DNA from 2 places in the Enterobacter pseudoroggenkampii genome. Region 2 is predicted to be linked to the other one. Evidence: predicted binding sites of a transcription regulator. Region 2 holds the regulator's gene; the other holds the start of a gene.

Region 1 (16,510 bases), on a different contig from region 2:
GCTGGCTTCCACACGATTACTATCGCAAAGTCAGCACAATGAGCACTCCTAAGCTAACAATGAAGATTGTCGGTTATGGTGTTAAAGCAAAAGTGATTTTCGATCTATTGACAACCGAAAATGGAACCAGTTAATCCTTGATAGTTTTTCGGTAACGCCAGGATTTATAGGAAATTACCGGCGGCTGTGCAAAGGACATAATGGCAACCCCAAAGATCATCGCCAGCCCCCATGCAAATGCTCTATCAGGTGAGCTGAAGACGATAAGTAGCAGTAGGATTAAGGCACACACAGCCACCACTCCCGCTAAGGTAACAAATCGCCTAGCGAGGTCATTTATGGCCTCTCCAAGCGTTCCTCCATATTTTTCAATATTGCTTTTTATCTTCTGCAATTCGGGCTGCGTAAACCCTGAACGTAACAAAGCCTCATCAGTCACTTTCATATCGTCTCGTCCCTTATCTTCCAGAAGTGCTTTCCCAATCGCTGATTGTACAAGCAATCATACTGATGAACTTTACAGCAATCCACATGATGTTTGTGCAATGTATCAGATTTAAGACAATAGAAGCCATAAAGCCCCGTTAGTGGTACAAGCAACAAGCGGAGCGTAGCGACTTCATCAGGCCAACCTAGTTGGTTTCGCTTTGCGAAAGTCACCAGTGACCAAATCAGATTGTCAGAGAGATCACACCTTATCAGGGTGCTCGTGTACCTTTCGGAGCGTGAGCGAAGCGCTGGCAGAGCCGGATCTGTTGCTACCGGGGCATTACCACTATTCACCTGTTTACGCAGCCACAAGGCCGCACATCGGGCTTAAATGCGTGTGATCAATCTGTTTCGGGATGGTTTAGAGACGTTGGCAGCGTCATCAGCTTCGAGTTGATAGCGGTTCGTGGGGACTGTTCACGCTTTGTACCTGTTCGAGCTTTACAACTACAGGCCGCTACGTGCTAACATCCCTGAATAGCCACTGTTAACCATAGCGGCAACTGTTGGTCATAGAATCCCTTAAAAAAAGGTTGTATCTTGAGAATAAAAATCGTCTTAACTTATTGTTTTTAAAGGATTTTGTTGTGTGAGTGCCGATAATAGGAGTCGAACCTACGACCTTCGCATTACGAATGCGCTGCTCTACCAACTGAGCTATATCGGCCCTGAGAGGCCGGTTACGAGTGTAACCACGGGGCAAAAGGTTAGATCTATCCGGGTGATGCGTCAATGCCCTTTTGAATCAAACGGCTACTTTTGCATCACCCGTTATTATTTACGCACGAATCGTATCGTCGCCGAAGCCGATCCACTTGTACGTGGTCAGCGCTTCCAGCCCCATCGGACCGCGCGCGTGCAGTTTCTGCGTGCTGACCGCCACCTCAGCGCCGAGGCCGAACTGGCCGCCGTCGGTGAATCGGGTGGAGGCATTTACATACACCGCAGAGGAATCCACTTCGTTCACGAAGCGATCGGCATTGCGCAGCGTACGCGTCAGGATGGCGTCAGAATGCTGCGTGCCATGCTCACGGATGTGCGCAATCGCGTCGTCAAGATCGCTCACGATTTTCACATTCAGATCCAGTGACAGGAACTCGTCGTCGTACTGCTCCGCGTTGACGGGAACCACGTTAGCCGGGCCATCCTGCAGCAGCGCGAGCGCACTGGCGTCAGCATGCAGCGTCACGCCGCTCTCTGCCATCTGTTTGCTCAGGGCTGGCAGGAAGGTGTTCGCAATATCCTGATGCACCAGCAGCGTTTCAACGGTGTTACAGGTGCTTGGACGCTGGGTCTTCGCGTTAACGATAATCTTCAGCGCCGGTGCAATCTCAGCGCTATCGTCGACCACGATATGGCACACGCCGATACCGCCGGTGATCACCGGAATCGTCGACTGCTCGCGGCACAGCTTGTGCAGGCCAGCGCCGCCGCGTGGGATCAGCATGTCGATGTATTTGTCCATGCGCAGCATTTCGTTGACCAGCGCGCGGTCTGGGCTCTCGATCGCCTGTACGGCACCCGCCGGTAAGCCACACTCTTCCAGCGCCTGCTGAATGACTTTCACCGTCGCGGCGTTGGTACGCCAGGTCTCTTTCCCACCGCGCAGAATAGCGGCGTTGCCGGTTTTCAGGCACAGGGAGGCGACATCCACCGTCACGTTTGGACGGGCTTCATAAATGACGCCGATAACGCCGAGCGGCACGCGGCGGCGCTCCAGGCGTAAACCGCTGTCGAGCAGCCCACCGTCGATCACCTGCCCTACCGGGTCGGCCAGATTGCAGACCTGACGAACATCGTCGGCGATGCCTTTCAGGCGGGCCGGGGTCAACGCCAGACGGTCGAGCATCGCTTCGCTCAGACCGTTGCGGCGCGCTTCCAGTAAATCCTGTTCGTTGGCGAGCAAAATTTCCTGGGACTGTGATTCCAGATAATCAGCGATTTTTTCCAGCACGCGGTTTTTCTCGCGGCTGGAAAGGAGCGCCAGTTTGTAAGAGGCGGCCTTCGCGGCGGCGCCCATTTGTTCCAGCATGTTCTGGCTCCTTAACGAATAATCATGTCATCGCGATGTACGGCAACCGGGCCATATTCATAGCCCAGAATGGCGTCGATCTGCTGTGAGTGGTGACCCGCGATGCGGCGCAGGGCATCGCTGTTATAGCGGCTTACGCCGTGGGCGATGTCGCGGCCTTCGAGGTTACGGATACGGATCACTTCACCACGGGAGAAGTTGCCTGTCACGCTTTTAATTCCTTTAGGAAGTAATGAACTTCCTCGTTCCAGAATCGCGGCGGTTGCCCCTTCATCGACGACGAGTTCGCCCGCAGGCGGCGCGCCAAATATCCAGCGTTTACGGTTTTCCAGCGGGGATTCCTGAGCGTGGAAGCGGGTGCCGACCGAGATGCCTTCCATCACGTCACCAATCACGCCAGGGCGGCTGCCCGCCGCAATGATGGTGTCGATACCGGCGCGGCACGCCACGTCAGCGGCCTGCAGCTTGGTCCCCATGCCGCCCGTTCCGAGGCCGGACACGCTGTCACCGGCGATGGCGCGCAGCGCATCGTCGATACCGTGAACGTCGGTAATCAGCTCGGCTTCCGGGTTAGAGCGCGGATCGGCAGTGAACAGCCCCTGCTGATCGGTCAGAAGCAGTAATTTATCGGCACCGGCCAGAATGGCGGCCAGCGCAGAGAGGTTATCGTTATCGCCTACTTTGATTTCAGCGGTAGCAACGGCATCGTTCTCGTTAATGACCGGAACGATATTGTTGTCCAGCAGCGCGCGCAGGGTATCGCGGGCGTTCAGGAAGCGCTCTCTGTCTTCCATATCCGCACGCGTCAGCAGCATCTGCCCGACGTGGATGCCATAGATAGAGAACAGCTGTTCCCAGAGTTGAATGAGTCGGCTTTGCCCCACGGCGGCCAGCAGCTGTTTGGAGGCGATCGTCGCGGGGAGTTCGGGGTAACCCAGGTGTTCACGCCCGGCGGCAATCGCCCCGGAGGTCACAATCACAATACGATGCCCTGCGGCATGTAACTGAGCGCACTGACGTACAAGCTCAACAATGTGGGCGCGATTTAGGCGGCGCGATCCGCCTGTTAAAACACTGGTACCGAGTTTTACCACCAGCGTCTGGCTGTCACTCATGATTCTCTGCCGTTCAACGATAAGGGAAAGTAATGTCGAACGAACGTTTTAGCAGGAGTCAGCCCCGTTGCCAACTGCCTTAGCACATCGCGAAACACTTTGTTGCGCGGGATCAGGAAGCGTAGCGGGAGAATTTGACACTTTTATTACCGAAATAATAAATCACAGTTTTTTAAAATTATTCTTAGTTTGTCATAAAAGTTTCATTCCAGAACGATAAAACCCTTCCTGTTTTTTCACGGGACTTAAGCATGAGCTTAACGTCCAGCGAATTTTTTAGCGCGTTTATAAGACAGGATCGAAAATGAAAAAGAGCACTCTGGCATTAATGGTTATGGGCGTAGTGGCTTCTGCATCCGTTCACGCAGCTGAAGTTTATAATAAAGATGGTAATAAGCTGGACGTGTACGGCAAAGTGAAAGCCATGCACTACATCAGCGATGATGCCACCAAAGATGGCGATCAGACTTACGTTCGTTTCGGTTTTAAAGGCGAAACCCAGATTAACGATCAGCTGACGGGCTATGGCCGTTGGGAATCTGAATTTGCGGGTAACAAAGCCGAGAGCGACTCCTCTCAGAAAACCCGTCTGGCGTTCGCGGGCCTGAAGCTGAAAAACTTTGGTTCTCTGGATTACGGTCGTAACCTGGGTGCCCTGTATGACGTTGAAGCATGGACCGACATGTTCCCTGAATTCGGCGGCGACTCTTCCGCGCAGACCGATAACTTCATGACTAAGCGTGCTACCGGTCTTGCTACCTATCGTAACACCGACTTCTTCGGCGCGGTTGACGGCCTGGACATGACCCTGCAGTACCAGGGCAAAAACGAAAACCGTGACGCCAAGAAACAGAACGGTGACGGTTTTGGTACCTCTCTGAGCTATGACTTCGGCGGCAGCGATTTCGCCGTCAGCGGCGCTTACACCAACTCTGACCGCACCAATGCGCAGAACCTGTTGGCGCGTGGCCAGGGCCAGAAAGCAGAAGCCTGGGCAACCGGTCTGAAATATGACGCGAACGATATTTATCTGGCAGCGATGTATTCAGAAACCCGCAATATGACGCCAATTTCTGGCGGATTTGCAAATAAAGCGCAAAACTTTGAAGTGGTCGCACAATATCAGTTCGACTTTGGTCTGCGCCCGTCCCTGGGTTATGTCCAGTCTAAAGGCAAAGATATCGAAGGTATTGGTGACGAAGATCTGGTGAAATACATTGACGTTGGCGCGACCTATTACTTCAACAAAAATATGTCCACCTTTGTTGATTATAAAATCAACCAGATTGACGACAAAAATAAACTGGGCGTGAGCAGCGATGACATCGTTGCCCTGGGTATGACCTACCAGTTCTGATGATGCGAAATAAAAAACCGGCCTGTGCCGGTTTTTTTTATTTCGGGGATTAATGCGGGCTGGTGCCCTCACCCCGGCCCTCTCCCACGGGGAGAGGGAGAAAACCATCATTTTTTGTAGGCCGGGTAAGGCGAAGCCGCCACCAGGCGCTGGGACACCATCAGGCAGTCAGCTTCACCGCTTCGCTGGAAAAGTTATCTGCGGGCTCGAGCTTGAGATCAAGAGTCGCCAGCAGTGCGCGAGCCTTATCATGGAACTCTTTTAGCGTATATTCCAGGCGGTCAATCACTTCCTGATCTTTAATAGAGGTCGCCTGCCAGTTGCCGTCTTTATTAAACAGGCCAAACTGGTAGCTATACGTAAAGCGTTTTTCCTCTGCTTCCATTTCCATCCACCAGCCCCAGAATTCACGTTTTTCGGGTGCAGGCTTCACGTTGACGCATACAGCCAGGCAGTCGAAAAAAAAGCGATTCTCTTCACACTGCTCTTCTCGAATATACGGGCCGAGAGCCATAAACTTCTTAATCAGTCTACTTTTCGGGTGTCCACTCGGTAACGTCATTGCGATCTCCTTTTGTGAAGCCACTGTTTTACCAAACCAGCAAAATTTAGCAATCTATTAACACAATCTCTGAGCGATCCAGCGCGTAATCTCTTTCAGCGCTTTATCGAAATTCTGATAGACCGGGCTGAACGGCACTTCTAGCAATTTGCCATCCGCAGATGACGACGTGATTAAGCGCGACTCTTCTTCCGGACTGAACGGATCGTTTTTCCAGAATCCCGACAGCATCGGCGTTGGGCAGCGACGTCCCAGCAACCCTTGCGTTTTTAACGAGTAGCGATTGAGCTCAACGCGCAGCGCTTCGTCTGATGCATCATGCATGCCAAGACGGCTGGCCAGCACATCAAGGTACATTTCAGGTACGCTCCCCTGGCGTGCAGGATCGCTGAGCAGGGCGTGAACGACCGGACCAAGGCAGGCGACGGCTTTCAGGCGAGAAGATTCAAGGTAAGCCAGACGCACCGCGACGTTTGCACCAAAGCGGAAGCCAAATGCCGCCACGCGGGTGTGGTCGACCCACGGAATGTTTTCCAGCGCTTTTAGCGCATGCTGGTGCAGCAGGCTGGAATCCTGAGTCAGTTTCCATTTGGAGGAGAAGCCGATTGAGGGCATATCCAGCGTCAGCATGGCGATCCCTTTTGGTGCGAAGTAACGCTCATACAGGCTGTAATAATCGATCTGCAACGAATCCAGCCCACCGCACATAAGGACGGTCGGGAACGGGCCTTCACCTTCAGGCATATGCAGGAACCCGGTAATGGATGACCCACCCGGAATGGTAAACTCGAGTTCGCGCATCTGGCCCGGCAGGCGTTGAGCCGCCTCTTCATAGGCGCGATTCGCCAGCGCCTGTGCCTGCTCGGCCAGCTCATCACCTTTCAGATGTGGATACGCGGCAATGGCGTAGAGATTGGCCGCATGCAGCCAGTGCTTGCCGCTGCGCGTGGCATCCTCTTCCTGGGTGGCTTTCTGCTGCCAGAGCATTGCCTGTTTAGACCACTCGTAGATCCAGTTTCCGCCGCGATAGCCCACTACCGTATCATAGAGTTCGCTGTCGGTACGCTCGGCTTCACTCATCACGATACGCGCCTGCACGTCAAGGATTTCACGAGGATCGATACCGCGCCAGACCCACATCAGGCGGTTAATCATACGATACCAGTGGGGCACGTTTTTACCGTCTAACGCGGACTGGACGGCAGGCTGGGTACCCGGATTAAAGCGACGCACCAGCGTCGACGTTTCAGGGTGTTTGAAACGGGGTTTGAAAAGTGTCTCGGTGAGATTCGCCTGCGTCATTGCGTTGCCTCCATGAATACGTCATATGAAGACTATTGTAACGCGTGGCAGGCCAAAAAGAACAACGCCCGGCATAGCCGGGCGTGTAAAGTTACGTACTGGTATTAACGGCCTGAAATCGGCGGTACGAAGACCACGCCCATATCCCATGGCTGTTCAATCCAGGTATCCTGCGGGATATCAATCACGTAATCGTCAACCAGCGGGCGGCCAGCAGGTTTCGCGAAGATAGTGACGAAATGTGCTTTCGGATACATTTCGCGGATAGCGACCGCAGTACCGCCGGTATCCACCAGGTCATCAATCACGATGAAACCTTCACCGTCGCCTTCCGCGCGTTTCAGCACGGTCAGCTCACGCTGGTTGTCATGGTCATAGCTGGAGATGCAAACGGTATCGACATGACGAATACCCAGCTCACGTGCCAGCAGCGCCCCCGGTACCAGACCGCCACGGCTGACGGCAATAATGCCTTTCCACTGTTCGGAAGGCATCAGACGCGCAGCCAGTTTGCGGGCGTGAATCTGCAACATGTCCCAGGTGACGACGTATTTTTCGCTCATGTGAAGTGTCCCAGCCTGTTTTTATACGGCTTAAAAAGTGTTCGAGGGGGAAATAGGTTGCGCGAGATTATAGAGATCTGGCGCACTAAAAACCAGTGTTTAGCGCCCTCTGCCTGTGTTTTTACATGCTTTATGCTACCAGCCAGCAGAGAAAGTGGTATTCTCAGTTTCATCTCGCAAGCCTGACTTGTGGTAACTATTAACCTGCTAACCCTGTGACCTGCAACCTTGTTTGCAGCGCCTCGACAAGGAGACTTATCGTGTCTGAACTGTCTCAATTATCTCCGCAGCCGCTGTGGGATATTTTTGCCAAAATCTGCTCCATTCCACACCCTTCCTACCATGAAGAACAGCTTGCCGAACATATTATGGGCTGGGCGAAGGAAAAAGGTCTGCATGCGGAACGTGACCAGGTTGGCAACATTCTGATCCGCAAACCCGCCACCGCAGGCATGGAAAACCGCAAACCGGTTGTGCTGCAGGCGCACCTGGACATGGTGCCACAGAAGAACAACGACACCGTTCACGACTTCACTAAAGATCCTATTCAGCCGTACATCGACGGCGACTGGGTGAAAGCACGCGGCACCACCCTGGGCGCGGATAACGGCATCGGTATGGCCTCTGCGCTGGCGGTACTGGCTGACGACAGCGTTGAGCACGGTCCACTGGAAGTGCTGCTGACCATGACCGAAGAAGCAGGCATGGACGGCGCGTTCGGTCTGCAGGCGAACTGGCTGCAGGCGGATATCCTGATCAACACCGACTCTGAAGAAGAAGGTGAGATCTACATGGGCTGCGCGGGCGGGATTGATTTCATCTCTACCCTGCCGCTGTCACGCGAAGCGATTCCTGCCGGTTTCCAGACCTTCAAGCTGACGCTGAAAGGTCTGAAGGGCGGCCACTCCGGCGGCGATATTCACCTGGGTCTGGGCAACGCCAACAAGCTGCTGGCGCGCTTCCTGGCAGGCCATGCGGCTGAGCTGGATCTGTGTCTGGTTGATTTCAACGGCGGTACCCTGCGCAACGCGATCCCACGCGAAGCCTTCGCCACCGTGGCTGTACCGGCGGCAAAAGCCGACGAGCTGAAAAAACTCTCCACCGTATATCTGGATATCCTGAAAAACGAACTGTCAGCGAAAGAGAAGAACCTGACCGTGGTGCTGGAATCCGTCTCCACGGATAAAGCCGCGCTGACCGCGAAGTCTCGTGACACCTTCGTTCAGCTGCTGAACGCGACGCCAAACGGCGTGATCCGCAACTCTGACGTGGCGAAAGGCGTGGTGGAAACCTCGCTGAATGTGGGCGTGGTGACCATGAGCGACGACAGCGCGGAGATCATCTGCCTGATCCGCTCCCTTATCGACAGCGGTAAAGAGTACGTGGTGAGCATGCTGGAATCGCTGGGTACGCTGGCGGGCGCGAAAACGTCTGCAAAAGGCAGCTACCCGGGCTGGCAGCCGGATGCAAGCTCTCCGGTGATGGCACTGGTGCGTGAAACCTACCAGCGTCTGTTCAACAGCACCCCGAACATTCAGGTGATCCACGCCGGTCTGGAATGTGGTCTGTTCAAGAAACCGTATCCGGACATGGACATGGTTTCTATCGGGCCAACCATTACCGGTCCACACTCGCCGGATGAGCAGGTTCATATCGAAAGCGTCGGTCACTACTGGACGCTGCTGACTGAACTGCTGAAAGCGATCCCCGTTAAGTAATTCCCTCACCCCAGCCCTCTCCCACAGGGAGAGGGTGAACAACGCAGGCCCGGTAAGCGTAGCGCACCGGGCTTTTTTACAATCCTAATACCAGCTGTCGCTCTAACTGCGGATCCAGCAGCGTGACGTGCAATCCCACCAGCCTCACCCCTCGCCCGCCTCGTCTTTCTTCCCATGCCTTTTTTGCCGTCGCGATAAGATCGTCTTTATTCAGTCGCGGCCAGACGTGTTCCTGCGTGGTCTGCTGGAAGTCATTGAATTTTAATTTGATACCCTGACGGGCAATCAGCAGGTCCGGCTTCACCTTGCTTAAGCGTCGCTCCAGCTCCGGGTAAAGCTGTTCCGTGATAATGGTTTCGCATTCGGACCAGTCATGAATATCTTCAATGAGGGTGCGCTCAACGCCGACGGATTTCCGTAGCCGTTCACTGTTCACATCGCGATCGTCAATCCCCTGGCTGCGCTCCCACAGCACGCGGCCAAACTTCCCAAAGCGCTTCAGCAGCATGGCGAGGTCGCTTCGCTGCACGTCTTCACAGGTCCGTAGCCCCATGCTTTCCAGCTTTGCAGCGGAGACTTTCCCGACGCCGGGGATTTTACCGAGCGGTAGCGTTTTCAAAAACGCAGGCACCTCTTCCGGCGTGATGACGTACTGACCGTTGGGCTTATTTAAATCGGAGGCGATTTTGGCGAGGAATTTAACGGGCGCCACCCCCGCCGATGCCGTCAGATTCAGCTCGTTGAAAATCGTCTGGCGGATCTCCTGCGCCATCAGGGTGGCGGAGCCGTGGCAATGCACGCTGTCGGTCACATCGAGATAGGCTTCGTCCAGCGACAGCGGCTCTATCAGAGAGGTATAGCGGGAGAAGATTTCCCGAATATGAAGGGAAGCCTCTTTATAGGCGTCGAACCGCCCGGGCAGAAGCGTGAGATGAGGGCAAAGCTTTAAGGCCATCGCCGTCGGCATGGCGCTGCGCACGCCAAATTTGCGCGCAGGATAGTTGGCGGTGCTGATGACACCACGCTGAACGCGGCTGCCGCCAATGGCGATGGGAATATCCCGCAGCGCCGGGTTGTCACGCATCTCCACTGCGGCAAAAAAGCAGTCCATATCGACATGGATTATTTTGCGCATAGTAAGCCCTCACTCATCACTGGATAAGTATACAGTAAACAAATGAGGATTGAGAAGTGTACGTGTGAATCGTCGGGTGGTGGCTTCGCCTTACCCGACCTGGCAGATTAAATGATGCGCTGCTGCTCGCGGGCCATTCTTTTTTTCCGCGCATCGCACGGTTCCGGGCAGTCGCAGACCTTTTCCATCCCAATGGAGGAAATACCGCCGCAGCTGCCCTGAATGCTTTTCCGTTTAACTATCCAGCCTAACGACATGCCGAAGATGACAAGCACAAACACCACAAAGGTTGCCAGAAACGTCAGCATCATCAGCCTCCAAAATCATCGAGCATGATGTTCTCATCTTCAACGCCGAGATCTTTCAGCATCTTAATCACGGCGGCGTTCATCATCGGCGGACCACACATATAGAACTCGCAGTCCTCGGGTGCAGGGTGCTGTTTGAGGTAGTTTTCATACAGCACGTTGTGGATGAACCCCGTATAGCCCGTCCAGTTATCTTCCGGCTGCGGATCGGAGAGCGCCACATGGAAGGTAAAGTTCGGGTTTTCACGCGCCAGCTGTTCAAACTCGTCGTCATAGAACATTTCGCGCAGCGAACGCGCCCCGTACCAGAAGCTGATTTTACGCTTGCTGCCGAGCCGCTTGAGCTGGTCAAAAATGTGCGAGCGCATCGGGGCCATACCGGCACCGCCGCCGATAAAGACCATTTCCGCGTCGGTATCTTTCGCGAAGAACTCCCCGAACGGACCGGAGATGGTCACCTTATCTCCCGGCTTCAGAGACCAGATATATGACGACATCACGCCCGGCGGTGCATCCGGCACATTCGGTGGCGGCGTGGCGATACGCACGTTGAGCATAATAATGCCCTTCTCTTCCGGATAGTTAGCCATGGAGTAAGCGCGCAACGTCGGCTCTTTTACCTCGGATACAAAGCGGAAGAGATTGAATTTGTCCCAGTCGGCGCGGTACTCCTCAGGCACGTCGAAGTCCGCATACGCCACGGTATGCTCAGGACACTCAATCTGAATGTAACCCCCGGCGCGGAACGGAACATCTTCCCCTTCCGGTACCCGCAGCTTCAGCTCTTTAATAAAGGTGGCTTTGTTATCATTGGAGATAACCTCGCACTCCCATTTTTTAACGCCGAAGATCTCTTCCGGCAGCTCAATCTTCATGTTCTGGCGCACCGCGACCTGGCAGGCCAGACGGCAGCCCTCTTTTGCCTCACGCTTAGTGATATGCGCCAGCTCGGTGGGCAGAATATCGCCACCGCCCTCTTTTACCGTCACGCGGCACTGTCCGCAGGAGCCGCCGCCGCCGCAGGCTGAGGAGACAAAAATACCGTTACCGGAGAGCGTGTTGAGCAGTTTATCTCCCGCAGGCGTGCGGATCTGATTCTGCGGATCGTCGTTAATATCAATCACCACGTCACCGGAATTCACCAGCTTCGCGCGCGCCGCCAGAATGAGTCCTGACAGCACCAGTACAATCAGCGTGAACATCACCACGCCAAGGATAATTTCCATCTGTTAGCCCTTATAGCTGCACACCGGAGAAGGACATAAAGCCCAGCGCCATCAGCCCGGTGGTGATAAAGGTGATCCCTAAGCCACGCAGACCCGCAGGCACGTTGGCATATTTCATTTTCTCGCGGATCCCCGCCATGGTGACTATCGCCAGCATCCAGCCGATGCCGGAACCAAAACCGTACACCACGGATTCACTGAAGTTGTAATCACGCTGAACCATAAACGAGACGCCGCCAAAGATGGCGCAGTTCACCGCGATCAGCGGCAGGAAGATCCCCAGCGCGTTGTACAGCGACGGGAAGTACTTATCGAGGATCATCTCGAGGATTTGCACCAGCGCCGCGATCACCCCGATAAAGGTGATGAAGTTCAGGAAGCTGAGATCAACCCCTTCCACCAGCGCGCCGTCCCGCAGCACGAAGTTGTACACCAGATTGTTAATCGGAACCGAAAGCCCCAACACAACGGTGACCGCCACCCCCAGCCCAAATGCCGTAGAGACCTTTTTAGACACGGCAAGGAACGTGCACATGCCGAGGAAAAACGCGAGCGCCATGTTTTCAACAAACACCGCGCGCACAAACAAACTCAGGTAATGAGCCATCGTCGGTTACTCCTTTTCCTGCTGTTCTGGCTTCAGCGTACGAATCAGCCAGATCAGCAAACCGATAATGAAAAATGCGCTAGGGGCCAACAGGAACAGGCCGTTTGGCAGATACCAGCCGCCGTTTTGCACCGTGTCCAGCACCGTGATGCCAAACAGCTTGCCGCTGCCAATCAGCTCGCGCAGGAACCCCACGGTCAGCAGGATCGCGCCGTAGCCCAGGCCGTTGCCGATACCGTCCATAAAGCTCGCCAGCGGCGGCATTTTCATGGCGTAGGCTTCCGCACGCCCCATGACGATACAGTTGGTGATGATCAGCCCGACAAACACCGAGAGCTGTTTGGAGGTTTCATAGGCGAAGGCGCGCAGCAGCTGATCGACCACGATCACCAGCGAGGCGATGATCGCCATCTGCACGATGATCCTCACGCTGTTGGGAATGTGGTGGCGGATCATCGAGATAAACATGCTCGAAAACGCCGTGACCAGCGTGACGGCCAGCGTCATCACCACCGCCGTTTCCAGCTTGGTCGTTACCGCCAGTGCCGAACAGACGCCCAGCACCTGCAGCGTGATCGGGTTATTGGCGAGCAGTGGGCCAATGAGCACCTTTTTCACTTCTTTCAGTTCACCGGTATCAGCCATTGTTCAGCGCTCCTTCACGTACGTTTTTCAGGAAAGGACCAAAGCCCAGCTCGCCCATCCAGAAATCAAAACTGTGCTGCACCCCGTTTGAGGTAAGCGTGGCGCCGGAAAGCCCATCGACCGCGTAGTCGTCACCGGGACGTGCCGCCCCTTTCATCACCTTCAGCGCAGGCAGACCGTTATCGTCGAGCACTTTCTTGCCGACAAACTGTGCCCGCCAGTTCGGATTTTCCACTTCGCCACCCAGCCCCGGCGTTTCGCCCTGGTCGTAATACGTAATGCCTTTGACCGTGCGGCCATCCGTATCCAGGGCCACAAAGGCATACATCATTGACCACAGCCCGTTACCGTAAACAGGCAGTACCACTTCCTGAATGCGTTTTTGGGGGTCACGCACCAGGTAAATTTCGGCCAGGTTGCTGCGACGCTTAATCCCGGCGGGATCTTGCGATGCCTCGAGCGTCACGCTCATCTGCGGATCTTTCAGCGCCAGCGCCTGGTTGAAGGTTGCCGGGTCTTTATCCAGCAGTTCACCCGTTTTTAAATCCACCAGCTGCGCGGAAATACGTTCGGCAAAGACGGCCGAAACGTCGTCTGCGCTCATTCCTTCCTGCATCAGCCCGGCCACGGCCAGAATGTTGCGCTGTTTATCCAGCGCGCGTTGCTCCTGCTGCAGGGGTTTTAACCCCACGGCAGAACCGGCCACGACGATGGAACAGACCAGACAGAGCACCAGCACCACCAGCAGCGTTTTGCTGATGCTGTCGTTATTTTTAACCTCAGCCACGCGCCTTCCTCCGCTTGATGTTGGCCCGCACCACCAGGTAGTCGAACAGCGGCGCAAACAGGTTGGCAAACAGAATGGCCAGCATCATCCCTTCCGGATACGCCGGGTTGACCACGCGGATCAGGACACACATCGCGCCAATGAGCACGCCATAGCTCCATTTACCTTTGTCTGTAAACGAGGCCGAGACCGGGTCCGTCGCCATGAACATCATGCCGAACGCGAAGCCCCCCAGCACCAGATGCCAGTACCACGGCATGGAGAACATCGGGTTGGTAGTAGAACCAATAACGTTGAACAGGGTGGCGGTCAGCACCATGCCGATCATCACGCCCGCCACAATCCGCCAGGAGGCCACACGTCCGAAAAGAATGATCGCCCCGCCAAGCAAAATCATCAGCGTCGAGACTTCACCGATGGAGCCCGGAATGTTGCCAATAAAGGCATCAAGCCAGGTGACTGGCTGACCCGTCGCGTTGTTCACCAGCGTTTCGCCACCGTGGGCTGCCCACTGTGAAAGCGGCGTCGCGCCGGAAAAACCGTCTGCCGCCGTCCAGACCAGATCGCCTGAGATTTGCGCCGGATAGGCAAAGAAGAGGAACGCACGTCCCGCCAGCGCCGGGTTGAGGAAGTTCCGCCCGGTGCCGCCGAAGATCTCTTTGGCAATCACCACGCCGAAACTGATGCCCAGCGCTGCCTGCCAGAGCGGTAAGGTGGGCGGGACAATCAGGGCAAACAGAATCGAGGTCACGAAGAAGCCTTCGTTGATCTCGTGTTTACGGATGATGGCAAACAGCACTTCCCAGAAGCCGCCCACGATAAATACCGTGAGGTAAATCGGCAGGAAGAACACCGCGCCCAGCGTCATCATACTGATCCAGCCCGCGTCTGCAGCGAAGCTCACCCCTAACGAATGGGCCAGACGGTAGTGCCAGTCAGACTGGAGCACCTGCGCCAGCTGCTGCGCATCGTACATGTGGTGCAGCGCCGGTATGCTCTGCAGACCGACGTTGTACATCCCCCAGAACATCGCCGGGAAGACCGCAAACCACACCAGGATCATCATCCGCTTAAGGTCGATGGCGTCGCGAACGTGCGCCGCGCCTTTCGTCACCAGCCCCGGCGTGTAGAAAATAGTCGCCGTTGCTTCATACAGCGGGTAGTACTTTTTGAGCTTCCCTTCGGTAAAGTGCGGCTCAATTTTTTCAAAGAGGTGTTTTAAGCCCATCGGTTATCCTTCCTGCTCAATGCGGGTTAACACCTCGCGCAATACCGGTCCATATTCGTATTTTCCCGGACAGACATAGGTACAGAGCGCCAGATCTTCTTCGTCAAGTTCCAGACAGCCCAGCGCCTGCGCGCTGTCGGTATCACCGGCGAGCAGATCGCGCAGCAGCATGGTCGGCAGAATATCCAGCGGCATGACGCGCTCGTAGTTACCAATCGGGACCATGGCGCGCTCGCCGCCGTGCGTACTGGTCGAGAAGCTAAACAGCTTATTACGCAGGAAATGGCCCAGCGTGGTGCGGGTAACGGAATATTTTTCCGCACCGGGCAGCACCCAGCCGAACAGCTCTTTCTCACGCCCTTCCTGCACAATGCTGACCTGCAAATGAAAACGTCCCAGATACGCGTGTGCATTGGCAGCATGGCGTCCGCTGAGGACCGAACCGGAAATCAGGCGGTTTTCACCCTCTTTGGTTTCCCCCACCAGCAGTTCATTGATGTCTGCGCCCAGCAGCGTCTTCACCAGGCGCGGGTGTGCAGCCTGCGGCCCGCCGATGGCGATGACGCGTTCCGCGCAGAGTTCACCCGTAGTAAAAAGCTTACCGATGGCGATGACATCCTGATAATTCAGATGCCAGACCCGTTTCGTCAGGCTTACCGGCTCAAGAAAGTGGATGTGCGTTCCGACCAGACCCGCCGGATGCGGGCCAGCAAACTCATTAAACGTGACCTGCCCCTGCGGATGCCCGCCAAGCTTGCCGCCGCCGGCCTGGCAAACGTGGACTTTCCCTGACGTGAGGCGGGCTAAAACGGTCAATCCGGCATCGAAGGCTTTGCGCTGTGCCAGGATAACCGGCTGCGGGTCCACGCTAAGCGGGTTGGTGTCGATGGCCGTGACGAAAATCGCGGCCGGTTCCGTGCCTGGAACAGGGGATTTGCTGAAGGGACGCGTACGAAGCGCGGTCCATAAACCGGACGCCAGAAGCTGAGCCTGAACGGCGTCACGGCTCAGCGACGCGAGGTCTGCGGCATCGTAATGGGCGAATTCACGCTGTTCGTTGCCTTCAATGCGGATAACCACCGACTGCAGAACGCGCCGTTCGCCACGGTTGATCGCCACAACGGTGCCGCTCGCGGGCGCCGTAAACATCACGCCGGGATTTTTTTTGTCCTCAAAGAGCGCCTGTCCTTTGATCACGCGATCGCCTTCCTGTACCAACATAGAAGGTCGCATTCCCAGGTAGTCGTCGCCCACAATGGCGACATGATGAACGCTTGCGCCTGTCGAAACGTGCTGCGCTGGCACGCCTGCAATCGGCAGATCAAGTCCTTTTTTTATTTTAAACATGTGGTTAGCAGGTTTCCATGAACAACAATCCAGTGGCCGCGAAGTGTAACATTTTCCCCTTCTCGCGGGCAGGGAATCCGCCGTCGCGC
Region 2 (16,510 bases):
GTTTTGCCTTTGAGATAGTCCAGCTCATCGGCGAGATCTTTGGCCGCGCCCTGGAATTGATTAATGGAACCTAACGGATTAGTGATAATCTCCCTTGGCGTGAGGTCATCAACCACATCCTTGTAGTGATTAATTTTGTCGTTGATGGTATCAATCTCGTCCTGAAGATTGTCTTCATCCGTCACCTGCACCCCAACGGCTGGCAAGATGACCGTCACATCATCGTCTGGTTTTGCCTTTGCCAGCAGCGCCGGGTTAATTAACGCCCCACTGCCATAGCTCCCGGAGGCAACGCCCGTCCCGCCCATGGCGTCACTCCGTGATTCTGTCCAGGTATTGGCTGCTCCCGCCTGATTTGCCATAAACAAGGAGACAGCAATGCTAACCACCGAAAATTTAAAATTTTTTTTCACAGTATGCCCGTTATAGTCTGTTATGAAATAACCCCTGTCTGTTATCACCCAAACAGGAACGAACTATTGCTGTGAATAAGTAGTAAAAGACCCGCTATTTCTGTCCCTAAGTAAAACTCCCTTACGGCCTGTTATATTTTGTGACGGCCCTCAATATTTATAGATGAGGAAATTATTTTTTCCCAGGTTTTCCATCATGCGGTCCAAAAAACTGGGGTGGGTGGTCTACCCAGCGATCCTCACGGGTAGCGGCATACACCGGATTGAGGGGATAGTAGATGCGATTGTGCTTCTTGTTGGCCTCGCCTACGACCAGCAACCGCACCTCTTCCTCCGTGTTGTTAATAAAGGTGTGGCAGATACCGGTTCCGGCAGGAAACCCCACGCTGTCGCCCGGTTCAAGTTTCCACAGATAGCCATTTATCCACGCTTCTGGATAACCTTCGAGCACATAAATGAACTCTTCTTCATCGCTTTCCGCATGCGGATAGGACGTTCTGCGCCCTGGCGGCAAACGCTCATGATGGATACCAATGCGCCTGAGTCCAAGCTTACGAGCCAACGGGGCGCCGATAGAAAAAAGCTCATCGCTATCTGGATAGGTCGAATCATCCGCACCTTCTACGTCGCGCCAGTGCCGAATACAGTCAGGTTTTTTCATTGTTTATTTCCCGGTTTGTAATGGGTCAGGTATAGCACAGACTGGCGGATCTCGGTGTTTTTACCAGAACATGATAAAGTGGGGGTTTTCCGTCCTATAACATCCGGGGTGCTACATGGATAAGTCCACAAAAGAGCTGTTAGCGCAGGCCGAAAAGCTGTGTGCGCAACGCAATGTGCGCCTGACTCCGCAGCGCCTTGAAGTATTACGTCTGATGAGCCTGCAGCAGGGTGCCATCAGCGCCTACGATCTGCTCGATCTTCTCCGCGAAAGCGAGCCGCAGGCAAAGCCGCCAACGGTGTATCGCGCCCTGGATTTCCTGCTTGAACAAGGGTTCGTGCACAAGGTGGAATCCACCAACAGCTATGTGCTGTGCCATCTGTTCGATCAGCCCACCCACACATCGGCGATGTTTATCTGTGACCGCTGCGGCGTGGTGAAAGAAGAGGCTGCGGAAGGCGTGGAAGACATTATGCATACGCTGGCAGCGAAAATGGGGTTTGCCCTGCGTCATAACGTGATTGAGGCGCACGGGCTCTGTTCCGCGTGCGTGGAGGTGGAAGCCTGTCGTCATCAGGACGCGTGCCAGCACGACCACTCAATTCTTGTGAAGAAAAAGCCGCGTTAACGGCAAAAGAAAAGGCGGCTTAGAGCCGCCCTGTGGGTTATTCAGCGTTACCAGCGGTAGTCGTTACGGGTTTCCCAGTCTTTGACTTCGTTTTCCGCCTGATCTTTCGCGTAGCCGTAACGTTCCTGAATTTTACCGACAAGCTGATCGCGTTTACCTTCAATGACGGTCATATCGTCATCCGTCAGCTTACCCCACTTTTCTTTCGCTTTACCTTTGAACTGCTTCCAGTTGCCGCCGATTTCGTCTTTATTCATCATCGTGTCCTCTTAGTTAAGCGTCGGGTCGTAACGTCCGTTACGTTCTTTTCTGCTGGACGTGATAATTATTGTAGTTAAGGATTCGGCAGTTGGTTTCACATTCGGAATCTTTAACCGTCACGATATATCGTGACGTGAAGAGAACCAGGTATTGTTTTGCCAGTGGCGGTGCCAGATAAACGCCAGCGACAACCCTCGCAGCGAGAGGAAAACGGCCAGGGCCAGCCACAAACCGTGATTACCCAGCCAGGGGAGCGTCAGCAGCGTCAGACCAAACCCGGCCGCTGCAACCGCCATACTGTTACGCATTTCCGCTCCGCGCGTCGCACCAATAAACATGCCGTCCAGCAGATAACACCAGACGCCGACCACCGGTAAGACGACTTGCCAGATGAGATAGTGACTCGCCAGCTCGCGCAGCGCAGGGATAGACGTCAGCAATGCAACGATCTGCTCACCAAAGCAGGCGTAAACCAGGCCAAACGCCAGCGCCACCAGTCCCGACTGACGGCAGGCTGCCCGCCAGACATCCCGTAGTTGCCCGCTTTCACGCGCACCGTACGCCTGCCCGGAATGCGCTTCTACCGCATAGGCAAAACCGTCCAGCGCGTAGGCGGTAAAGGTCAGTAGCGTCATCAATACCGCGTTGACCGCAACGATTTCTGGCCCCAGTCGAGCCCCGAAGACCGTCAGCGCGCCGAAGCAGAGCTGAAGCAGCAGCGAGCGCAGCATGATGTCTCGGTTAAGCGCCAGCAGCTTACGGATATTGCCGCGCCATGCGGTTTTGAGCAGCGCCAGGGAGATGCCGCGCATCGCCAGCACGCGCCAGACCATCCACAGGCCAATGATAAAGGTCCCGTATTCGGCAATCGCCGTCGCCAGCGCTGCGCCCTGCACGTTCATATGCTGGCCCATCACCAGCCAGACATCCAAAACGATATTGAGCAGGTTACCCACCACCAGCAAAATCACTGGTGCACGGGCGTACTGCACGCCCAGTAGCCACCCCAGCAGAACCAGGTTAGCCAGCGACGCGGGCGCGCTGAGCCAGCGGATTTCAAGGAACCGTCGCGCCTGCGCGAGTACCGCCTCGCTACCGCCAACAACATGAAGCGCAAGGTCGATCAGGGGCGCACGCAATAAAACGATTAACGCCCCCGCGCCAAGCGCGAGGATCAGCGGCTGGACCAGCGCTCGCGCCAGACGCAGCGGATCTTTTGCACCATAAGCCTGTGCCGTGAGCCCGGTGGTGCTCATACGCAAAAAGAGCAGCAGCATAAACAGGAAGCTGGTTGCCGTCGCGCCAATCGCCACGCCGCCAAGATAAACAGGCGAATCAAGATGGCCAATAACGGCAGTATCGACCAGACCCAGCAAGGGAACGGTAATATTGGAGAAGATCATCGGCAGAGCAAGACGCCACAATGCCTTATCGGATGCCGTCAGCAGTGACATGAAAAATACCGGGTGTGGAGAATGAAGCAGGCTACAGCGGCGCCATAGCCTGTCAGGAAGAGGTTACAGCCATTCGCCGTTGCGAATGACCCCAACCGCCAGCCCTTCGATAGAGAAGTTGTGTTCGCGCAGATCGACCACAATCGGGGAGAACTCGTTGTTTTCAGGCAGTAGCTGAACGGTGTTCCCCTGTTTTTTCAGACGCTTGACGGTCACTTCGTCGTCAATGCGCGCGACCACCACCTGGCCGTTACGCACATCCTGCGTTTTGTGCACCGCAAGCAGATCGCCGTCAAGAATACCGATGTCTTTCATCGACATACCGCTGACGCGCAGCAGGAAATCAGCGCTCGGTTTGAACATGGCTGGATCGACCTGGTAATGGCCTTCAATATGCTGCTGTGCCAGTAAAGGCTCACCGGCAGCAACACGCCCCACCAGCGGAATGCCCGTCTCTTCTTCCACCAGCAGGCGGATACCACGTGACGCGCCCGAGACAATCTCAATCACGCCCTTACGCGCCAGCGCTTTCAGGTGTTCTTCGGCAGCATTCGGAGAACGGAAGCCCAGACGCTGCGCGATTTCCGCACGCGTGGGTGGCATACCCGTCTGGCCGATATGATCCCGGATGAGATCAAACACCTCTTGCTGCCTGGTCGTTAATGCTTTCATTCCGCCCCCTGGGTGTATATACAGTTATGCTGTGAGTATATACAGTCAAAGGCGATTTTGGAACCAAAAACTGCACAAAAAACCAGGGACTTAATTATTCCTCGAGGCTCATCGGAAATGTGACCAAAGCAGCGTGACCCAGGTGATAGCGGCAGTGATAATCGCCAGCAACACGGCAGCAGAGCCCATGTCTTTTGCGCGGCCAGAAAGTTCATGGAAATCTGAACCAATGCGATCAACCACGGCCTCAATAGCGCTATTAAGAATTTCCACTATCATCACCAGAAGCACGGAACCTATAAGAAGTACGCGGGTAATCGCATCAACATCAAGGAAACAGGCGACGATCACCGCGATGATAGCGGCGATGCCCTCCTGGCGAAAGGCGGCTTCGTTGATCCACGCGGCACGGAAACCTTTCCATGAATAGCCGGCGGCTTTGATGATACGCGTTAACCCAGTGGTATTATTGGCCATTAAAAGAACCTTTTATGAAAAAAAGCGTCAGTAACAGGAACTGTAGCGCGTTTCGCTACAGCCTGAAGTATGACGGGTAACAACAGAAATTTTGCGCGCTTTCTGTTATCCTTGCGCCGCAATTGCATTATTAACCAGAGGCTTTACATCGTTTATGTCCGGCTGGCCACGAATTTACTACAAATTACTTAATTTACCATTAAGCATCCTGGTAAAAAGCAAGTCTATCCCAGCAGAACCCGCGCTGGAATTGGGGCTCGATACGTCACGTCCTATTATGTACGTTTTGCCTTATAACTCGAAGGCAGACTTACTGACGCTTCGCGCCCAGTGTCTGGCGCATGACTTACCTGACCCGCTTGAACCGCTTGAAGTTGACGGTACGCTGCTGCCGCGCTATGTGTTCATTCACGGTGGACCGCGCGTGTTTACCTACTACACGCCAAAAGAAGAGTCCATCAAGCTGTTCCATGACTATCTCGACCTGCACCGCAGCAACCCCGATCTGGATGTGCAGATGGTGCCGGTATCGGTGATGTTTGGTCGTCGTCCGGGCCGTGAAAAAGGTGAAGAGAACCCGCCGCTGCGCATGCTTAACGGCATCCAGAAGTTCTTTGCGGTCTCCTGGCTGGGGCGCGACAGCTTTGTGCGTTTCTCCCCTTCCGTTTCGCTGCGTCGCATGGCGGACGAGCACGGCACCGACAAGATCATCGCGCAAAAACTGGCGCGCGTGGCGCGTATGCACTTCGCCCGTCAGCGCCTTGCTGCCGTTGGGCCGCGTCTCCCGGCGCGTCAGGATCTGTTCAACAAGCTGTTGGCCTCCAAAGCGATTGCCCGCGCCGTTGAAGACGAAGCGCGCAGCAAGAAAATATCGCATGAGAAAGCCCAGCAGAACGCCATTGCGCTGATGGAAGAGATTGCAGCGAACTTCTCTTACGAGATGATTCGCCTGTCCGATCGTATTCTCGGCTTTACCTGGAACCGTCTCTACCAGGGCATCAACGTTCATAACGCCGAGCGTGTACGTCAGCTGGCGCATGATGGCCATGAGATTGTCTATGTTCCCTGCCACCGCAGCCATATGGACTACCTGCTTCTTTCCTACGTGCTCTATCATCAGGGGCTGGTACCACCGCACATTGCTGCCGGTATCAACCTGAACTTCTGGCCAGCAGGTCCAATTTTCCGCCGCCTGGGCGCATTCTTTATCCGTCGTACCTTCAAGGGCAACAAGCTCTACTCCACCGTGTTCCGCGAGTATCTGGGCGAGCTGTTCAGCCGCGGCTATTCCGTGGAGTACTTCGTGGAGGGCGGTCGTTCCCGTACCGGACGTCTTCTCGATCCGAAAACCGGCACGCTGTCGATGACCATTCAGGCGATGCTGCGCGGAGGAACCCGTCCCATCACGCTGGTGCCAATCTACATTGGCTACGAGCACGTGATGGAAGTGGGCACGTACGCGAAAGAGCTGCGTGGTGCAACCAAAGAGAAAGAGAGCCTGCCGCAGATGCTGCGCGGCCTGAGCAAGCTGCGTAATCTCGGTCAGGGCTACGTGAACTTCGGCGAACCGATGCCGTTGATGACGTACCTGAACCATCACGTTCCCGAGTGGCGCGAATCCATCGATCCTATCGAAGCGATTCGTCCAGCCTGGCTGACGCCAACGGTCAACGGCATCGCGTCCGAGCTGATGGTGCGCATTAACAACGCCGGTGCGGCTAACGCCATGAACCTGTGCTGTACGGCACTTCTGGCTTCGCGTCAGCGCTCGCTGACCCGTGAACAGCTCACGGAGCAGCTGGATTGCTATCTGGATATGATGCGTAACGTGCCGTACTCGGTTGATTCGACCGTGCCTTCTGCAACCGCCAGTGAACTTATCGATCACGCGCTGCAGATGAACAAGTTTGAAGTCGAAAAGGACACGATCGGCGACATCATCATTCTGCCGCGCGAGCAGGCAGTGCTGATGACCTACTACCGAAACAACATCACCCATATGCTGATGCTGCCGTCGCTCATGGCGGCTATCATCACCCAGCATCGCCGTATCTCGCGTCAGGAACTCTTGCGTCACGTTGAGACGCTCTATCCGATGCTGAAAGCGGAGCTGTTCCTGCGCTGGAGCAAGGATGAGCTGGCGGGCGAGCTGGATAAACTGACGGAAGAGCTGCGTCGTCAGGGGCTGATCACCGTCACGAACGACGAGCTGCACATCAACCCGTCACGCTCCCGCACCCTGCAGCTGCTGGCGGCCGGTGCGCGCGAAACGCTGCAGCGCTACGCCATTACGTTCTGGCTGCTGAGTGCGAACCCGTCTATCAACCGCGGTACGCTGGAGAAAGAGAGCCGGACGCTGGCCCAGCGCCTGTCCGTTCTGCACGGCATTAACGCTCCTGAATTCTTCGACAAAGCGGTCTTCAGTTCCCTGGTCCTGACGCTGCGCGATGAAGGCTTCATCAGCGATACGGGTGATGCCGAGCCGGAAGAGACGCTGAAGGTATACCAGATGCTGGCAGAGCTGATTACCTCGGACGTGCGTTTGACGATTGAGAGCGCCACGCAGGGCGAGTAACGCAATGCCGGGTTATGGCCCGGCCTGACGCCCTGGATAATAAAAAGGCCCGGTAAGCGCTGACGCTACCGGGCCTTATTTTTAGACTTGTTAAATCACTGCCCTCAGCTGAGCAGCGTAAAGGCAATCATCCCGACAATTGCACCCGTCGTGCCGAGAATGGTTTCCATCAGCGTCCAGGTTTTCAGGGTTTGCGCTTCGGTGGCGCCGGTAAATTTACCGAACAGCCAGAAGCCCGCGTCGTTAACGTGAGAAACCACAATCGAACCGCCCGCGATACAGATAGACAGCGCGGCCATCTGCGCACCGGAGTAGTTCAGCTGTTCAATCACCGGCATCACCAGACCCACAGCGGTTAAACACGCCACGGTTGCGGAACCCTGGATGATACGTACCGCCGCAGCCAATACGAAACAGGTTACCGCAATCGGCAGGCCCATCCCGGTCAGCGCTTCGCCCAGAGCCGGGCCCACGCCGGAATCCACCAGTACCTGCTTGAACACGCCGCCGGCACCGATCACCAGCAGGATAATCCCCGCAGGCTGCAGCGCGGCACCGCAGATCTCCATCACCCGGTCTTTTGGCATTCCCTGACGCATCGCCAGGCCGTAAATCGCCACCAGACAGGCCACCAGGATCGCCGTGAACGGATGACCGATGAACTCAAACCATTCATAGGCGCTGGAGCCCACCGGCACAAAGCGCGCGGCGATGGTTTTCAAACCCACGAGAACCAGCGGGAGCAGGATCAGCGACAGGCTGAAGCCGAAGGACGGCATTTTGCCCTCGCCCAGGTGCGGCTCGGTGATGTCATCCGGGATATGAAGCTCAACGTAACGGCTGATGAAGTTGCCCCACAGCGGACCGGCAATAATCATCCCCGGGATTGCCGCGCACAGGCCAATCAGGATCATCCAGCCAAAGTCAGCGTGCATCTGGGACGCCAGCAGCATCGGCGCAGGCCCAGGCAGCAGAAACGCCGCGGCCGCCGCCACGCCCGCAAACAGTGGAATAACCAGCTTCACAAGGTTTGTGCCGGTATGGCGCGCCATGGAGAACGCGACGCTTATCAGCAGCACAACGGCCACTTCAAAGAACAGCGGCAGCGCGCAAATCAGGCCCGCCAGGCCAATCGCGTAGTGCGCGCGGCTGTGGCCGAAGGATTTCAGCATTTTGACGGCAATCTGGTCGACCGCGCCCGTCTCGTGCAAAATCTTGCCAAACATCGCGCCAAGGGCCACCACAATCGCCAGGAAGCCCAGCGTACCGCCCATCCCTTTTTCCATCGTCGCGGCGATCTTGTCGAGCGGCATACCGGAAAAGAGACCTGCACCTATAGAAACCACCATCAAAGCAACAAAAGCGTGCATACGCGCCTTCATCACTAAAAACAGCAGCAGCAACACGGAACCCACTGCTGTCAAAACTAGCGTTAATGTACTCAAAACTTACTGCCTTTTATTAATGACCTCGATGGTGCTGGCAACAACACCTTCCAGTGACTGATCGATATCAACCACTAAGACGTCTTTCTCGTCTTCACCCGGCTCCTGCAGCGCTTCGAACTGCGTCACCAGCATCTGGGTTTTGAAGAAGTGACCTTTACGCGCCTTCAGGCGGCTTTCAATCACCTCGAAATCCCCTTTCAGGTAGATGAAAGAGAGGTTCGGGTTACCGTCGCGCAGCAGGTCGCGGTAGGTTTTTTTCAGCGCAGAGCAGACGATCAGGGAGACTTTATTGGTACGCTGCATAGCGAACGCGGCGTCATTCAGCGCCTGCAACCACGGTTTGCGGTCGTCGTCGTTCAGCGGCTCGCCGGAGGCCATTTTCATGATGTTGCTGCGCGGATGGAGGAAGTCGCCATCAAGGAACGCAGCCTGGAGTTGATGCGCCACTTCGCTGGCTACGGCTGATTTCCCGCTACCGGAAACGCCCATCAGGACGTAGACGTGGTGATCGTGATTAGTCGTGCTCAAAGGGTGTCCCTCAGTCAATTGTTACGGGTAACAGTTATCGGTAACATTGTCCTGCCGGGGCAAAAGAGAAGCAATATCCAAACGTGCGCGAAGTGAATAAGTGTGAGCTACTTCAAATTTGTCAGTTCAAATAGATCCACCCGGTGACAAGGTGAAACCTAAATCTAACATTTTCGGGGTAACTGCCTCACCACGAATGCGCGCCAGCAGGCGTTCTGCGCCAATACGGCCCATACGTTCACGCGGGGTCAGGACGCTCGCCAGACGCGGCTCCATCACCTGACCAATGTCGTGGCCGTGGAAACCGGCGATCGCCATATCATCAGGGATCTTTAACCCCAGACGCTGACACTCAAACGCCGCGCCAACCGCCAGGTCATCGTTGGTACAGAAAATACCGTCCAGTTGCGGATACTCGCGCCGCGCCTGACGCATCAGCTCAATACCCGACGTATAGGAGGAGGACTGCTCCACCATCACGCTGTACGGGGTTAAGTTTGCGTCGAGCATCGCCTGCTCGTATCCCTTCTGTTTGATGATAGTACGTTCATCAAGACGCGCACCCAGATAGGCGATATGACGATGCCCGCGGGCGATAATGGCCGCCGTCATCTGGCGCGCCGCTTCAAAGTTATCGAACCCAACGGCAATATCGAGACACGGCGACTGGCTGTCCATCAGCTCCACCACAGGGATACCCGCCACTTCGATCATTTTGAGCGTGCGGGCAGTGTGGGTACGTTCGGTTAAAATCAGGCCGTCAATGTTCCAGGAAAGCATCGACTCAAGACGTTCCTCTTCCAGTTCCGGCTTGTACCCATAGTGGGCGAGCATGGTCTGGTAGCCAAAAGCATCGGTGACGCTTTCGATTCCCCGCAATACTTCGGCGAAAACCTGGTTGGTCAGGGATGGAAGCAGGACACCCACCGCACGACTGGTCGCATTGGAGAGAATATCGGGTGCGCGGTTGGGGATATAACCCAGTTCATCAAGGGCAGCGGCAATCTTGCCACGTAACGCCACGGAAACCTGTTCCGGGTTACGTAAAAAACGGCTGACCGTCATTTTGGTCACACCGACGCGATCGGCGACATCCTGAAGTACGGGGCGTTTCTTTTTCATCGTCCTGAGAAATCTTGAAGTGAGAGATTTGCTCAGTTTATCACGGACAAAGCCCATCCTTCCCCTGTCAAAGGGAAGGATGGGTATTTATTTATGTTTTATTACACCGGCGGCAGGTCAAACAGCAGAATTTCGCTTTCGCTGTCGGCATGCACGGAGAGCGCCTGCTCATCCCAGATGGCCAGACCATCGGCGGTGGTTGCTTTAGTGCCGTTGATGGACACTTCACCTTTCACCACCTGGATCCAGACGCGGCGGTTAGCGGCAATCTGATGCACGGACTGTTCATCTTTCGCCAGCGCCCAGCGGTACAGCTCCATATCCTGATGCACTTTCAGGGAACCTTCACGCGCATCCGGGGACAGCACCAGCTGTTTGCCCTGTTTCGCGTCGAAGCGGCGCTGCTCGTAGCGCGGCGTGATGCCGGTCTCTTCTGGAATGATCCAGATTTGATACAGGTGCAGTTTTTCCGTTTTGCTCGGGTTGTACTCGGAGTGACGCACCCCGGTACCCGCGCTCATAATCTGGAACTCGCCCGCCGGAACCTGCTCTTTGTTGCCCATGCTGTCCTGGTGCTCAACCGCCCCTTCCAGCACATAGGTCAGGATTTCCATGTCTTTGTGCGGGTGGGTACCAAAGCCCTGGCCCGCATCAATCACGTCATCGTTAATCACGCGCAGTGCGGAGAAGCCCATGAAGTTCGGGTCGTAGTAGTCGGCAAACGAGAATGAATGCCATGAGTCCAGCCAGCCATGATTCGCGTGACCACGTTCGTTTGCTTTGCGTAAGTAGATCATTGTTTTCACCCTCAGTTCGTTTCGATGGAGTAAGTGTGGACGCAAACCGCCTGGGATCATAGAGGGTGAAAATTGACTCCTCTGTTCAAAAATTATGAACAAGCGCAGAGGAGCCGTTTTTGCTTATTTCGCGAGGGTTATCGTGGCAGGAGAAGCCTGTTCGAAGGCCCGTTCAAGGATTTCGAGGTTGGTTAGAACGTCAGATTCCTTGACGTAATTCGGCGCGCCGGATGTAAGGGTTTCATAGAGCGCATCGTAGACGCGGCCATAGTCGCCAGTTTCCGGTTTCAGCTCCTTCCTGACCGTTACGCCCTCATCGTTCACGTACTCCAGGACGCCCACAGAATCATCCGCCGCAAAACCCGGTTCGCCCGGCATGATGTTAGCCTTCAGGCTGGTCTCCTGCTGGTCAATACCGTACTTAATGAACGAGCCTCGGGTGCCGTGAACGATAAATTTCGGGTAGTCGATCTTCACCAGATGGCTGGTTTTGACGATGGCTTTCAGGTCGCCGTAGAACAGCTGCGCTTCAAAAGTATCGTCCGGGTTGGCTTTATTACGCAGGCTGCGGATGTCATACGCCACGTGGTCCGGTCGGCCAAACAGGGAGATGATCTGGTCCATGGTGTGCACGCCCAGACCATAGAACGAGCCGTCCTGCGGCAGGCCGGGTTGCGTTTCCGCTACCGGACGGTAGTAATCGAAGTGGCTTTCTATTTCCACGATGTCGCCCAGCTTGCCGCTTTCAATCGCTTTTTTCGCCGTCAGGAAGCAGCTGTCAAAGCGACGGTTCTGATACGGCGTAACGGTCAGGCTTTTGCTTTTCGCCAGCGCGAACAGCTCTTTCGCTTCGGCGATAGTCGGGGTGAACGGCTTTTCCACCAGCACGTTTTTACCCGCTTCGAGCGCGCGTTTCGCATACTCAAAATGGCTGTCGGCGTGGGTGCAGACGACAACCAGTTTGACCTGCGGGTCGTTAAGCACATCATCCAGATCGCTGGTGAAATGAATATGGGAATACTGCGGGGATTGCTCTTCCGGCTTCGCGCGGCGGCGGTAGATATGGGCCACATGCCAGCTGTCTTTACGGGTGAGAACATACGGCAGGTGATAGCGGGTCGTACTTTTACCAAATCCAATAAATGCGCAATGTAGTGTCATAGCTCAGTCCTTTTGGAAGGTTACTGAGTCTAACCATAACAAAAAAAAAGCCAGCTAAAAGCTGGCTAAAGTAATACTGGAAGCAATGTGAGCAATGTCGTGCTTTCAGGTTCCCGTAGAGGTCTTCCTGAACGCAAAGCAATAATAATCATTCTCATTCGCACTTGTCCAATACTTTTTGCAAAAATTAGCGGTTGACTCAAATTTTAAAGTCATTGATGTTGGAAGGGACGTTTAACTGACTGAGGAACAAGGAATGAGTGAGATAGTGATACGCCACGCGGAACCGAAAGATGCTGAAGCCTTACGCCAGAACTATATGCATCCGGGGGTGTATCACGACACGCTACAGCTACCTCATCCTACCCTTGAGCACTGGCAAGAACGTCTTATCGCAAAACCCGGCCAAAAACGCCTTGTCGCCTGCATTGATGAACAACTTGTTGGCGATCTGATGCTTCAGGTGGAAGCCAGCCCGCGACGCAGCCATGTGGCCACATTCGGTATCAGCGTTGCGGCGCATGCACAGGGGCGCGGCGTGGGCAGTGCGTTAATGCGCGAGATGATAAACCTTTGCGATAACTGGATGCGTATTGAACGGATTGAATTAACGGTGTTTGCCGATAATCCTGCCGCTCTGGCGCTGTACCGGAAGTTTGGTTTCGAAATCGAAGGCACCGGCAAGAAATTTGCCCTGCGCAACGGCGAGTATGTGGATGCGTATTATATGGCGAGAATGAAGTGACACTTTCTCCTCTCCCCATAGGGCGAGGGAGAAAAGACCGCACCGTGCGATCCCCTCTCCCCTATGGGGAGAGGGTTAGGGTGAGGGGAATAATTAATACCCCGCCGACAAATCATCCACCGAACGCGGGTCCGATGCGCCAAACAGCGCCCCGTCCGGGCCCACCATAATGCTCTGCGTACTGCCCATCGCCTCTTTCACCGCCACCTTTTGACCGCGCTGCTCCAGCAGCTTGATGGTATCCGGGCTAAAACCCTTCTCCACGCGCAGCTCGTCCGGCAACCACTGGTGGTGGAAACGCGGGGCGTTGGTCGCTTCGGCGACGTTCATCCTAAAGTCGATGCTGTTCACCACCATTTGCAGCACGGTGGTGATAATCCGGCTGCCGCCAGGGCTGCCGGTCACCAGCCAGGTTTTCCCGTCTTTCACCACGATGGTGGGCGACATGGACGACAGCGGACGTTTCTTCGGCCCTACCGCATTCGCATCGCCGCCGACCAGCCCGTAGACGTTCGGCACGCCCGGTTTGGCAGAGAAGTCATCCATCTCGTTGTTCAGCAGAATGCCGCTGTTGCCCGCCACAATCCCGGTGCCGAAGGTGGTGTTGAGCGTATAGGTCACCGCCACCGCGTTACCGTCTTTATCCACCACCGAGAAGTGAGTGGTCTGGTTGCTTTCATACGGCGCCAGCTTGCCGGGGCGGATCTCGCTCGACGGCTTAGCCTTGTTGATGTCGATCTGATCGGCAATGGATTTGGCATAGGCTTTGTTGGTCAGCGCCTGCCACGGCACCTTCACGAAGTCCGGATCGCCGAGATATTCCGAGCGGTCGGCGTAGGCGCGTTTTTCCGCTTCCGCCATCACCTGCATGGCATCCGCACTGCCGAAGCCGAACTTGTGCATATCGAAGTTTTCAAGAATATTGAGGATCTGCACGATGTGGATCCCACCGGAAGACGGCGGCGGCATGGAGAAGACCTCGTAACCGCGGTAGGTGCCGCTAATCGGCTCGCGCTCCACCGCCTTGTAGTCCGCCAGATCCGCTTTGGTGATGAGCCCGCCGTTCTTCTGCATCTCTTGTGCAATCTGGTCGGCAATCGCCCCTTTGTAGAAGGCGTCCGGACCGTGCTCTGCAATCAGCTCCAGGCTTTTAGCGAGGTTCTTCTGCACCAGCTTATCGCCCTTCTTCAGCGGCTCACCGTCTTTCCAGAAGATCGCTTTGCTGTTTTCATGATTCGGAATGACTTCGCTACCGTAGGTTTTGAGATCGTCCGCCAGCGCATCGTTTACCACAAAGCCGTCCCGCGCCAGCTTGATGGCAGGCTGCACTACCTTGTTCAGCGGCAGGGTGCCGTATTTTTCCAGCGCCAGCGAGAAGCCCGCGACGGTGCCCGGCGTGCCGGTCGCGAGATGCGAGGTCAGGGATTTTTTGCTGTCAGGGTTACCCTGGTCGTCGAGGAACATATCGCGGGAGGCCTGAGCAGGCGCCATCTCGCGGAAGTCGATGGCCGTCGTTTTGCCGTCTTTGGTGCGCAGCATCATAAAGCCGCCGCCACCCAGGTTCCCCGCCTGCGGATGCGTTACCGCCAGCGCATAGCCGACGGCGACCGCCGCATCCACCGCGTTACCGCCCTGCCTGAGAATATCGACACCCACGCGGGTCGCCAGCGCATCCACCGACGCCACCATGCCGTGGGTTGCCCGCACGGGATGAAAGACATCTTCCTCCACGCCGTAAGAGACCGGAGGCGCCGCGGGCGGGTTGGCCGCCACGCTAAATGTACCGCCTGCCATCAGCGCGGCGAGGGCGACCCAGCGCAAAAACGTTGGTTTCATCATTATTGTTCTCCAGGTGAAGGGATCCATATTCCCCGCTTAAGCCTGGTTCACAACTCCTAAAAAATCATCGTCATGGTGAAATCAGGGTAAACTTAAGAGAGACCTCAAAAGGAGGAAATGACAATGAAACGCTTATTGATTCTGACGGCGCTGATGCCCTTTGCCGCGCTCGCACAGCCACTCAACACCATGAATAACCCGAACCAGCCGGGTTACGTTATCCCGAGCCAGCAGCGTATGCAGACCGAGATGATGAGCCAGCAACAGCAGCAAAAAGGGATGCTGAATCAGCAACTGAGAACACAGACCCAAATGCAGCAGCAAAGCCTGCAAAATCAGATGAACGCCAACACCCAGCGCGTGCAGCAGGGGCAGGTGCGCGAGCAGCCGTTGCCGAACAAAAACGGCGGAATGTTAGGTGGGATGACCTCGTCAGGCAGCGGACAGCAGCATATGCTGCCGCCGCAGTCGAATGGCAGTATGCTTAATCCGCAGAACTAAAGTCCGGGCCGATCAGGTCAATCGCATCGGTACAGATGCTGTCCACGCCCCAGCGCAGCAGTTCGGCCGCACGCTGGGGTTTATTGACGGTGTAAACCAGAATATGCAGGCCCGCGTCTTTCAGCATCTTCACCCGCGCCTCATCCAGCAGCTTGTGATTAAGATGAATAGAAACACACGCTAAGCGCGTCGTCAGCTCGCGCCAGTCCTCGCGCCACTCGTCAAGCAGCAGCCCGCGAGGCAGCTCCGGTACGGCCGCCTGTGCCGCTTCCAGTGCGTCAATTTCAAATGATGACAGCAGCGGCGCGGTCATCCCTTCCCACAGCTCGCGCGCGGCCAGAGCAATCACTTTGCCCGTCAGCGGCCCGGTACCGGTGGTCGGTTTAATTTCGATATTGGCCATCATGCCGTGCTGGCGACAGCGATCCGCCACTTCCGCCAGCAGCGGCAGCGGTTCGCCTTTGAATTCACCGCTGTACCAGCTTCCTGCGTCTACCTTCAGCAGGTCGCGCCACGGCAGCTCGCCCGCCACGCCCCAGCCGTTGCTGGTGCGCTCGAGGTTATCGTCATGCAGCAGGAAAATCTCGCCGTCTTTCGACAGCTTGGCGTCGAACTCGATCATCGTGTGACCGTAGCGCGCGCCAACGTCAATCGCCGCCAGCGTGTTTTCCGGCGCCAGCTTACCGCCGCCCCGGTGGGCGACGACGTGGGGATAAGGCCAGTTACTCATACTCGTTGTCCTGTTTCACCGTCAAACAGGTGCAGATGGTTTTCCGGCAGGTGGAGCCACAGCGTGCTGCCGGCTTTAGGGCGTTCCTGATGCGCCAGACGCACCACCATTTTTTGCTCGCCCCAGCGCCCGTGCGCCAGGTTATCTGCACCCAACATCTCCAGCGTGTCCATCACCAGCGGCACGCCGCCTTCCGCCTGAGAGGTTAAACCGATATGTTCCGGGCGGATACCGAGCGTCATCTTACGCCCGGCGTAGCCACGATAGTACCAGTTGATCGGCAATGCCATCCCGCTTTCCAGCTCAAAGTGCGAGCCCGCGCTGCTGATGCGCCCTTCCAGCAGGTTCATCGCCGGGCTGCCGATAAAGCTCGCCACAAAGCGGGTAGCCGGTTTCTCGTACACCTCCACTGGGGTGCCAATCTGCTCAGCGATGCCTTTGTTCATCACCATCACGCGCTGGGCGAGCGTCATGGCTTCGACCTGATCGTGGGTCACG

The links. Region 2 encodes LexA, which represses DNA repair genes until DNA is damaged. Its sites were predicted from a motif close to TNCTGTATGTACATACAGNA; they were not measured.
Region 1: a site for LexA is predicted at 10,291-10,310, ahead of dinB (DNA polymerase IV). Genes of this name have one in related genera too.

The regions. Positions count from the first base shown of each region.
Region 1 is NZ_JAPMLV010000001.1:23,733-40,242, reverse strand. Features, by position in the region: gene OTG14_RS00215 (DUF4225 domain-containing protein) at 1-134, shown strand, start outside; gene OTG14_RS00210 (hypothetical protein) at 131-445, opposite strand; tRNA gene OTG14_RS00205 (tRNA-Thr) at 1,084-1,156, opposite strand; gene proA (glutamate-5-semialdehyde dehydrogenase) at 1,268-2,521, opposite strand; gene proB (glutamate 5-kinase) at 2,533-3,636, opposite strand; gene phoE (phosphoporin PhoE) at 3,941-4,993, shown strand; gene crl (sigma factor-binding protein Crl) at 5,154-5,555, opposite strand; gene frsA (esterase FrsA) at 5,613-6,857, opposite strand; gene gpt (xanthine phosphoribosyltransferase) at 6,962-7,420, opposite strand; gene pepD (cytosol nonspecific dipeptidase) at 7,681-9,138, shown strand; gene dinB (DNA polymerase IV) at 9,215-10,273, opposite strand; gene nqrM ((Na+)-NQR maturation NqrM) at 10,381-10,584, opposite strand; gene nqrF (NADH:ubiquinone reductase (Na(+)-transporting) subunit F) at 10,584-11,807, opposite strand; gene nqrE (NADH:ubiquinone reductase (Na(+)-transporting) subunit E) at 11,818-12,414, opposite strand; gene OTG14_RS00145 (NADH:ubiquinone reductase (Na(+)-transporting) subunit D) at 12,421-13,059, opposite strand; gene OTG14_RS00140 (Na(+)-translocating NADH-quinone reductase subunit C) at 13,052-13,846, opposite strand; gene OTG14_RS00135 (NADH:ubiquinone reductase (Na(+)-transporting) subunit B) at 13,839-15,074, opposite strand; gene OTG14_RS00130 (Na(+)-translocating NADH-quinone reductase subunit A) at 15,078-16,421, opposite strand.
Region 2 is NZ_JAPMLV010000008.1:54,820-71,329, reverse strand. Features, by position in the region: gene OTG14_RS21845 (conjugal transfer protein TraF) at 1-413, opposite strand, end outside; gene OTG14_RS21840 (cupin domain-containing protein) at 586-1,074, opposite strand; gene zur (zinc uptake transcriptional repressor Zur) at 1,190-1,702, shown strand; gene OTG14_RS21830 (CsbD family protein) at 1,750-1,959, opposite strand; gene dinF (MATE family efflux transporter DinF) at 2,080-3,417, opposite strand; gene lexA (transcriptional repressor LexA) at 3,481-4,089, opposite strand; gene OTG14_RS21815 (diacylglycerol kinase) at 4,198-4,566, opposite strand; gene plsB (glycerol-3-phosphate 1-O-acyltransferase PlsB) at 4,721-7,141, shown strand; gene gntU (gluconate transporter) at 7,246-8,586, opposite strand; gene gntK (gluconokinase) at 8,590-9,117, opposite strand; gene gntR (gluconate operon transcriptional repressor GntR) at 9,244-10,239, opposite strand; gene OTG14_RS21790 (pirin family protein) at 10,341-11,036, opposite strand; gene OTG14_RS21785 (oxidoreductase) at 11,160-12,197, opposite strand; gene yhhY (N-acetyltransferase) at 12,454-12,942, shown strand; gene ggt (gamma-glutamyltransferase) at 13,036-14,781, opposite strand; gene OTG14_RS21770 (DUF2756 family protein) at 14,905-15,282, shown strand; gene ugpQ (glycerophosphodiester phosphodiesterase) at 15,266-16,012, opposite strand; gene OTG14_RS21760 (sn-glycerol-3-phosphate import ATP-binding protein UgpC) at 16,009-16,510, opposite strand, start outside.